DNA from 4 places in the Niveibacterium umoris genome. Region 1 is predicted to be linked to each of the others. Evidence: predicted binding sites of a transcription regulator. Region 1 holds the regulator's gene; each other region holds the start of a gene.
What was found. Region 1 encodes sigma-54, which starts transcription at its own class of promoters, with help from an activator protein. Its sites were predicted from a motif close to TGGCACGCTTNCTGCTNA; they were not measured.
Positions count from the first base shown of each region.

Region 2: a site for sigma-54 is predicted at 864-881, ahead of GGR36_RS10515 (prepilin-type N-terminal cleavage/methylation domain-containing protein). Genes of this name have one in related genera too.
Region 3: a site for sigma-54 is predicted at 1,062-1,079, ahead of flgB (flagellar basal body rod protein FlgB). Genes of this name have one in related genera too.
Region 4: a site for sigma-54 is predicted at 1,061-1,078, ahead of glnA (type I glutamate--ammonia ligase). Genes of this name have one in related genera too.

Region 1 covers NZ_JACIET010000002.1:849,512-851,686, forward strand. Annotated here, with positions in the region: gene ptsN (PTS IIA-like nitrogen regulatory protein PtsN) at 1-13, opposite strand, end outside; gene hpf (ribosome hibernation-promoting factor, HPF/YfiA family) at 131-454, opposite strand; gene GGR36_RS15845 (RNA polymerase factor sigma-54) at 466-1,950, opposite strand; gene lptB (LPS export ABC transporter ATP-binding protein) at 1,969-2,175, opposite strand, start outside.
Region 2 covers NZ_JACIET010000001.1:2,325,056-2,327,230, reverse strand. Annotated here, with positions in the region: gene GGR36_RS10520 (monovalent cation:proton antiporter family protein) at 1-180, shown strand, start outside; gene GGR36_RS10515 (prepilin-type N-terminal cleavage/methylation domain-containing protein) at 232-846, opposite strand; gene GGR36_RS10510 (ATP-binding protein) at 1,009-2,175, shown strand, end outside.
Region 3 covers NZ_JACIET010000001.1:514,460-516,634, forward strand. Annotated here, with positions in the region: gene flgM (flagellar biosynthesis anti-sigma factor FlgM) at 1-15, opposite strand, end outside; gene flgA (flagellar basal body P-ring formation chaperone FlgA) at 214-921, opposite strand; gene flgB (flagellar basal body rod protein FlgB) at 1,137-1,544, shown strand; gene flgC (flagellar basal body rod protein FlgC) at 1,559-1,969, shown strand; gene GGR36_RS02225 (flagellar hook assembly protein FlgD) at 1,984-2,175, shown strand, end outside.
Region 4 covers NZ_JACIET010000001.1:2,563,000-2,565,174, reverse strand. Annotated here, with positions in the region: gene nadA (quinolinate synthase NadA) at 1-256, opposite strand, end outside; gene GGR36_RS11505 (rhodanese-like domain-containing protein) at 333-785, opposite strand; gene glnA (type I glutamate--ammonia ligase) at 1,145-2,175, shown strand, end outside.

The DNA of each region.
Region 1 (2,175 bases):
CGATGAGATTCATGCTTGGGGTTCAGAAATGCACTGCGCGCCCGAAGGCGCGCAGATCCGGGTTCAGCTCATCTTCGGCGCGGCGGCTTTCCGCAAGCTTACGCGCCGGGATTCATCAGAGCGAACGTGATTACGATTCCGCGGACTGGCGCTTGTGCGCCTCGTGGCCGTGATCGTAGGACTTTTCCTTGTGCTTGAGAACCTGCCGATCGAGTTTGTCGGTCATGGCATCAATTGCGGCGTAGAGATCTTCGTCGATGCTTTCGACAAAAATGTCCTTCCCGCGTACATGCACCGTCACCTCCGCCTTTTGTTTGAGCTTTTCCACCGACAGGATCACGTTGACGCTGGTGACATGGTCGAAGTGGCGAATCACGCGATCCAGTTTCGAGGTTACGTAGTCGCGCAGGGCGGCGGTAACTTCGAGATGATGTCCGGTGATGTTCAGGTTCATGATCACTCCTCTTAGATCATCTTGCGCTGGCTGACCGGCGGGATGTTGAGCGACTCGCGGTACTTTGCGATGGTGCGTCGCGCAACGACAATCCCCTGCTGGCCGAGAAGTTCGGCAATCCGGGCGTCGGATAGCGGTTTTTTGCGATCCTCTGCCGCAACCAGCTGGCGAATCAGCGCACGAATCGCCGTAGCTGAACACGCGCCGCCAGAATCTGTGGCGACGTGGCTGCCGAAAAAGTATTTCAGTTCAAGAATGCCACGTGGCGTGGCCATGTACTTCTGCGTCGTGACCCGCGAAATCGTCGATTCGTGCAAATCGAGCTGCTCGGCGATCTCGCGCAAGGTCAGCGGCCGCATGGCCACGTCCCCATAATCGAAGAACTGCCGCTGGCGGTCAACGATCGCCTGCGAAACCCGCAGGATCGTGTCGAAGCGTTGCTGTACGTTCTTGATCATCCAGCGCGCCTCCTGCAACTGGCCGGCCAGCGAACCGGCCGAGCCGCGGTGCTGCTGCAGGATACCGGCGTAGAGCTGGTTGATCCGCAGCTTGGGCATCGCGTCCGGATTCAGTGTCGCACTCCAGTGGCCGCGCACCTTGCGCACGATCACATCCGGGATCACGTAACGGGTTTCGAGCGCGGCAAATTTCGCGCCCGGGCGCGGGTCAAGGCTGCAAACCAGTTGATGCGCCTCGCGCAGGGTCTCTTCGTTGCAACCGAGCTGGCGCTTCAGGCGTACGAAATCGCGCGCCGCAAGCAACTCAAGGTGATGTTCGACGATCGTGATCGCCGCGTCGCGTGCAGCGCTGGCGGGCAAGAGCCGCAGCTGCAGCTTCAGGCATTCTCCCGGCGAGCGCGCGCCGACCCCCGGCGGGTCGAGGTTCTGCAGATGTGCCAGCGCAATCTGCAGTTCCTCGATCTCGACTTCCGATTCGGTCGGCAGCAGTTCCATCAGCTCGTCGAGCGGCTGGGTCAGGTAGCCGTCGTCGTCAAGCGCTTCGATCATGAAACGCAGCAGTGCGCGATCGCGCTCCGACAGCAACATCAGGGCGATCTGGCCGTCCAGATGATCGCGCAGGCTGGTCTGGGCCGCGCGGAACTCCTGAAAGTCGGTTTCCTCGTCGTCGTCGCGGTTGCCGCTGCCACTGCCACCGCCACCGCCCTCGCCCGACCATTCGGCGCTGCCTTCATCGTAGCTGCCACCCTCCTCGAAACTCGGTTCGGGCGGTTCGGCGGGGGCGTCGGAGAAATCGGTGTCGCCACCCTCGGCCGGGGCATCGCCTTGTTCGCCGCTGCTGGGCGCCGCGGCGGACTGGCCCCAGGCTTCGGGGTCCGATTCGGAGTCTTCGCGTTCGAGCAGCGGGTTTTCGAGCAACATGCGCTCGATCTCGCTGTTGAGCTCCAGCGTCGATAGCTGCAGGAGCTTGATCGACTGCTGCAGCTGCGGGGTCAGCGCGAGCTGCTGGGAGATGCGGAGCTGGAGCGAAGGTTTCATCGTCGGCTAGGGGGGGGATCAGAGGCGGAAATGCTCACCCAGATAGACCTGGCGAACCTTGTCGTTCTGCACGATCTCCGCCGGGCGGCCGGAGGCAAGCACGACGCCGTCGGTGATGATGTAGGCGCGATCACAGATGCCCAGCGTCTCGCGGACGTTGTGGTCGGTGATCAGCACGCCGATGTTGCGTTCCTTCAGGAAGCGGATGATCTTCTGGATGTCGAT
Region 2 (2,175 bases), on a different contig from region 1:
TCGATCGCCGACCTGGCCTTGCCCGATGCGGGCGCGAAAGTGTCGGCCGTGCGCCGGCGCGGCATCCGTGCGCTCAATCCCGAACCGGAGTTGGTGTTCGAGTCCGGCGATGTGGTGGTCTTGCTTGGAACGCCGGAAGCGCTGGCGTCGGCCGAAACGCGACTGTTGCAGGGGGGGTGAAAGCAATCGGGCCGCATGCTGCGGCCCGTTCTATCGCGATCGTCGGCGCCCTTAGAAACCCATACAAACCACGTATGAGTCGCCTTCGTCTACCGCCGCGCTGGCGGAGGCCCCGGGGGTGGAACCTTTGAGGCTCCGCATGGAGCCAGTGTTGATTACGCCGTTGTCAAGCATTGCATCGAGCGGCAACACATGCCGGCCGCGGATGTTGTTCGCACAAACGATCAGGGTGCCCGGCGTGTCCGTGACCAGCGCACTGGCCTTGGTGCTCGTGACGGTGAAGGTGCCAGCGTCGGCATGAACCGGCGCGCCCGCGCTTGGGTCGCCGGTCAGCAGGTTGGCGCGTCGCAAATGATCCCATGCACATTCGATTTCATCCGTGTTGTCGATCAGGCCATTTCCATCACCCTTGGCGCAGGCTCCCGACCAACGTGCAGACGCGCTCTTGTCATCCCCCGGCAGTGCCCGATACTTGTCCTGATAGGTGAGTACTGCGACCGAGATCGCGCGCATGTCTTGCGCAATATTCTTGACCTTCGCGCTCTCGATCAACTCCTGCCCCTTGAGCACGCCGCCCAGCAGCAGGCCGATGATGACCAATACAATCGCCATTTCGACGAGGGTGAAACCGGCTTGCCGTCTCATGATGGATTCCCAGATGAACAAGTTGCGTTGCGAATCTTCAAGCACGAGGCGTGCCCGGGTGTGTGACGCCGTCGTGACAGCTGGCGTGTGGGCTTCTTGCCGCCGGCGGCGCCCCCGTCGCGAGGAATCTGTCGAAAAATCGACACTGTGGCGACTAAAAACAGACGTTTTGGCGGTGGCGACATGAGCCAGCTTGGGGATTGGCGCAAACGGGTTCGCAACCCGGGTTACGTCCTGACCGGGATGCTGCTGTGCCTGCAACTCGCGCTGGTCGCCGGCTTCGAGACCTGGGTTGGACGCATGCTGCTGACGGCGCATCTCGGCGCCTTTTTGCTTTGGCAGCCGATGGTGTCGGCGGACCGGCGCATCGACGTGCTGCCCTTCGTGCTGCTGGTGATCGGCCTTGTCGGCTTCCAGCAGATGCTGGGCTGGGTCAGCTTGTCTGTGTGGGTGGGGATGCTGGCGGGGCTGGTCGTCGCGCAGGCGGCAACCCGCAGCTCACGGCGTGATCGACTGCCTGAGGAACTGGGCTTTGCCTACCTGGCGCTGGCGCTGTTTGCCTGGCTGGTGCCGTTTGGCGTGCCGATAGACCCGGATATACGGGCCTTGCTCGCCAAAGTGGCCTGCAATACCGGCTATGTGCTGGTGGGTGGGGTCGCGCTGCTCGCTTTCAGGCGGCGAAACCGGACGAGTGGGGCCCTGCCGGACTTTGCAGCGGCGGCGACGGCAATGCTGGCCGTCGGTACCATTGTGCTGACCGCGCTGGCCTTCATGTTTCTTGGCGGCGAGCCGTACGAGCGGGCGCTGATCGCCGCCGTGGTCTCGGTCGCCCTGGTGCTGCTGATGCTGGGGTGGTTGTGGAATCCGCGTGGCGGTTACTCTGGTGTTGCCCTGCTGCTGTCTCGCCGCGCGTTGGCCGGGGGCTTGCCGCTCGAAGAGTGGCTGGGCGAAGTGTCGGAGGAGGCGCGCAGCGCGAGTTCGGCCGATGCGTTCCTGACTGCCGCGGTGCGCCGGATCCTCGATTTGCCGGGTGTCACTGGTGTGCACTGGAAGGCCGGCGGCGGTGCCGAGGGCGCCGTTGGGCGATTGGGGCGCCATACGTCCCGCATCGCCCATGGCGAGCTGACAGTGACCTTTGGCACGCGCGGCGCCGCCGACGCGGTGACACTGTGGCGCTGGGATCTGATGGTGAAGATCCTCGCAGAATTCCTGCTCGCACGCCGGCAAGCCGCGGATCTGGCCGAAATCGGATACCTGCGGGCGATTCACGAAACCGGCGCGCGACTCACGCACGACGTAAAGAATCTGCTGCAGTCGTTCGAGACCATCCTCTACGTGGCGGAAAGCGGA
Region 3 (2,175 bases), on a different contig from region 1:
GCCTTCGATCTTCATGATGTCGCTCCGGTTATGGCCTGTTCAAAGCCTTCGCGAAAACGGAACTGCCTGTCTTGCACCGTGTTTGCGTAGTCTTCTTCGGCTTGTTGTCAGGTTTAACGGCGCCAACCTGCGGAACTTTAACAATTTTCCATTCAATTCGAGTAGGCCCTGACCCTTGCTCCCGGGCCCGGCGCGGCACTTGGGCTGGTTGCGTCAGGGCGTGATCTCGACGCGCCCGCCAGGCTTGGCGATCCCTTGCAATACCTTGCCGGAATCGAGCCTCACCTGGACAAGCTGCCCCTCGGCGCCGGGCGTCAGCGCGACGCCCTGATTCGCGACTTCGAAGCCTCCGCCCTGCGCTATGACCTGCACCCGTTGCCCGCGTTCCACCACTTGTACCGTCAGCAACTGGCTGCTGAGCAGTGCGCTGCCACTGGCGACCGGCTGGCGCAGCGTGCGGCCGGTGGCTTGCGTGGCAGCGGTGAGCACGCCTGCACCCTGGGCGGCCAGATCGCCGTGGCGCACTTCCCAATCGCTCGTTCCGAGCACGGTTCCTGCAGCAAGTGGCCGCGAGGCGACCAGATAGTCGCCTTCAATCCTTACGTGCGCGGCGACATAAAGCGTCCACGCCGGCGCGCTGCAACTGACTCCGACCGTAGTGCGGCCCCAGGCCCGTTGCCCGCTCGGAAAGAATGCCCTCAGCGTGTTGCACGACTTGGCGTTGCGCGGGATGGCGGTGTCCGCCAACTCGATCTTCACCTCGCCGAGGCCCGGCGTGGCGGCTCGCTGCAGAAAATCGACCACGCTATCGCGGATCGCCGCCCGCGCAGGCGTCATCGGCTCGCTGGCGCGCGCCGCGCTGGCGAAGATCAGTGCGGCGCCAAGCAGCGATGTGAGCAGGAATCGGGTCTCGGTCTTCATCGATGCGGATTGTCACATGGGCAGCGCTTGCCGTGCCGGCCGGCAAGGCTTGCCGTTCGCGGCGGCAGTCAGTGCCTGAATTGCCGGCTTTATCCGTCTCTATTCGGCGCAAGGCCTGCTGTGCGTGGCGACGAGAATGCTGGCACGGAAGCTGCAAAAGGGTGGGCGTGTGTTCCGGACCGCCCCAGGCAGCCCGGGCCACCAGGAGATTTGCGATGACCACCACAGCGATTGACCGTCACCTTGGATTCCAGCAAGCCGCGCTGAATGCGCGTGCTTACCGCCAGGAACTGCTCGCCGCCAACATCGCAAACGCCGACACCCCGCACTACAAGGCGCGGGACATCGACTTCAAGGAGGCACTCATGGGCGCACTGGACGGTAAGGTCAAGCCACTGGCGCTGAATACGACCTCGGCGCGGCACATCGACGCCGGCGAGAAATCGCCGATGTCGCCCTTCGTCAAGTATCGCCAGGAGACGCAATCCGCTGTTGACGGCAACACCGTGGATATGGATATCGAACGTTCCGCCTTCGCCGAGAACGCGGTGCAGTACGAGGCCAGCCTCTCGTTCATCAATGGTCTGCTGCGTTCGATGCAGCAGGCGGTTTCGAACCAGTAAGCGGGCGTTGAACCATGAGCACGCTCAATGTCTTCAACGTTGCCGGTTCGGCCCTCAGCGCGCAGGCACTGCGCCTGAACGCGGTGGCCAGCAACCTCGCCAATGCCGAGAGCGTCGTCAAGTCGGACGGCCAGCCGTATCGCGCCAAGCAGGTGGTGTTCGAGGCGGTTCCCATGGGCAACAGCGGCGCCGCGATGGGCGTGCACGTCAAGCAGATGGTGGAATCCGCCGCGCCCGGGCGCTTGGTCTATGACCCGAAGAATCCGGTCGCCAACGCCGAGGGCTATGTGCAGATGCCGAACGTCGATGTGGTGGAGGAGATGGTCAACATGCTCTCTGCCTCGCGTTCATACCAGACCAATGCCGAGGTCATGAATACCGCCAAGACCCTGATGCAACGCACGCTGCAACTGGGCCAGGGCTGATCGGGAGTTGAATCATGTTCGTTTCGTCTGCGAGTAGCACCAGTAGCGGCGCCGGCGTTGTCAGCCAGGATCTGCTCGACTCGATCAACGGGAAGAGCAAGTCCAAGACGGCCTCAGGTGACGCGAGTCCGGTCTCGCAGGATCACTTCCTGCAGATGCTCACGACCCAGCTGAAGAATCAGGATCCGATGAATCCGATGGACAAC
Region 4 (2,175 bases), on a different contig from region 1:
GGATGTCGGCGACTTCGGCCATGAAGTGCACGCCGCAGAACACGATGTAATCGGCATCCGACTGGCTCGCCAGATGTGACAGGCGCAGCGAGTCGCCGGTCAGGTCGGCGTGTTCGTAGACGTCGGCGCGCTGGTAGTGATGCACCAGCAGGACTGCCTTTTTACCCAGGCGTGCCCGCGCGGCACGGATGCGTTCCTGCGCTTCGGCATCGCGCAGGGCGTTGAAACGGTCAAAACTGATGGGGGCAACTTGCATGCTTGTGCTCGAATGGGGCGCGGCATACCCCGCGCGTGAGTGGTAATGACCCGAATGGCGGTAAAGCGTTCCTGCTTCAGCCTTGAACCCAGGGCAGGCCGGCGTGGCGCCATCCGCCGATGTGACCGCGCTGGCCGTTTGCGTCGCGGTCGCCCTCGAAGCCTTCGAGAATGTTGTAGCACGCCGTGTAGCCGTTCTGCTGGGCAAGGATTGCGGCGTTGTGCGATCGGGCACCGCTGCGGCAGAGGAACAGCACCAGCGCTTCGCGATCTACCTGATGCGTGAGCTGGGCCAGAAAGTGCGGATTGCGTTCGCCACCCGGCCAACTGTTCCATTCGATCTCGACGGCGTTGGGCACGCGGCCGACCCACTCCCATTCGGCGCGCGTGCGCACATCAACCAAAATCGAACCCGGCGCGTTGCGCCAGACGGTGAAGGCCTCGGCCGGCGTCAGCGCGCCTGAATAGCCAAGCCCCAGTTTCTCGCCGCGGTCGCGGGCCAGTCCGAGAATGTCGCTGAGTTGTCCCATTCTGAGCCGCAGCCTCTTCGCCATAACACAGGGGCGGGGAGTATGCGCGCGCGCCGGATCGCCCGCAAGTTCGGGCTCAGATGCAAGCCTGCGCCAAAGTGGCGCACGATCCCAGTCTTGGTGCATTTTGTGGTGCGGCCGCACCTATGTGGTGCATTGCTGTGCGCCTGGATGGGCAATTGCGCTGTGGCACAATACCGCGCTCGGCAGATCGTAACGCGCTGGTTCGATCAAAGCGCTCGCGGCTTGGAAACCCGGGCAATCGAGCTGGTCGATGGCACATAACGTGCTTTTTGAATCCGGATCGCGGTATCCAGAACCGCAGAACGTCAGTTGGCTTCCACACGTTAGGAGTGAATATGTCCCCGCAAGACGTCTTGAAGATGGTCAAGGAAAACGAAGTCAAGTTTGTCGACTTCCGTTTCACCGACACCAAGGGTAAAGAGCAGCACGTCGGCGTGCCGGTTTCGGCATTCGACGAAGACAAGTTCGAGCACGGCCATGCTTTCGATGGTTCGTCGATCGCCGGCTGGAAAGGCATTCAGGCTTCGGACATGCTGCTGATGCCGGATCCTTCGTCCGCGTTCATCGACCCCTTCATGGACGAGACCACGCTGGTCCTCTCGTGCGACGTTCTTGATCCCACCGACTTCAAGCCCTACGACCGCTGCCCCCGCGGTATCGCCAAGCGCGCTGAAGCCTACCTGAAGGCTTCCGGCCTGGGCGACACGGCCTACTTTGGCCCGGAACCCGAGTTCTTCATTTTCGACAGCGTCGAGTGGAACGTCGACATGTCGGGCTGCTCGGTCAAGATCAACTCGGAAGAAGGTGCCTGGGCTTCGGGCGAGAAGTTCGAAGGCGGCAACACCGGCCACCGTCCGGGCGTCAAGGGCGGCTACTTCCCGGTTCCGCCGGTCGATAGCCACAACGACATCCGTGCCGCGATGGTGCTGGCGCTCGAGCAGATCGGTATCCCGGTCGAAGTGCACCACCACGAAGTGGCAACCGCCGGCCAGAACGAAATCGGCACCAAGTTCAACACGCTGACCAAGCGCGCTGACTGGACCCAGATGCTCAAGTATGTGGTGCACAACGTTGCGCACCAGTACGGCAAGACCGCCACCTTCATGCCGAAACCGATCGTGGGCGACAACGGTTCGGGCATGCACGTTCACCAGTCGATCTGGAAGGACGGCAAGAACCTGTTCGCGGGCAACGGCTACGCCGGCATGTCCGAGTTCGCGCTGTACTACATCGGCGGCATCATCAAACACGCCCGTGCGCTGAACGCGATCACCAACCCGCTGACCAACTCGTACAAGCGCCTCGTGCCGCACTACGAAGCACCGGTCAAGCTGGCCTACTCGGCGAAGAACCGTTCGGCTTCGAT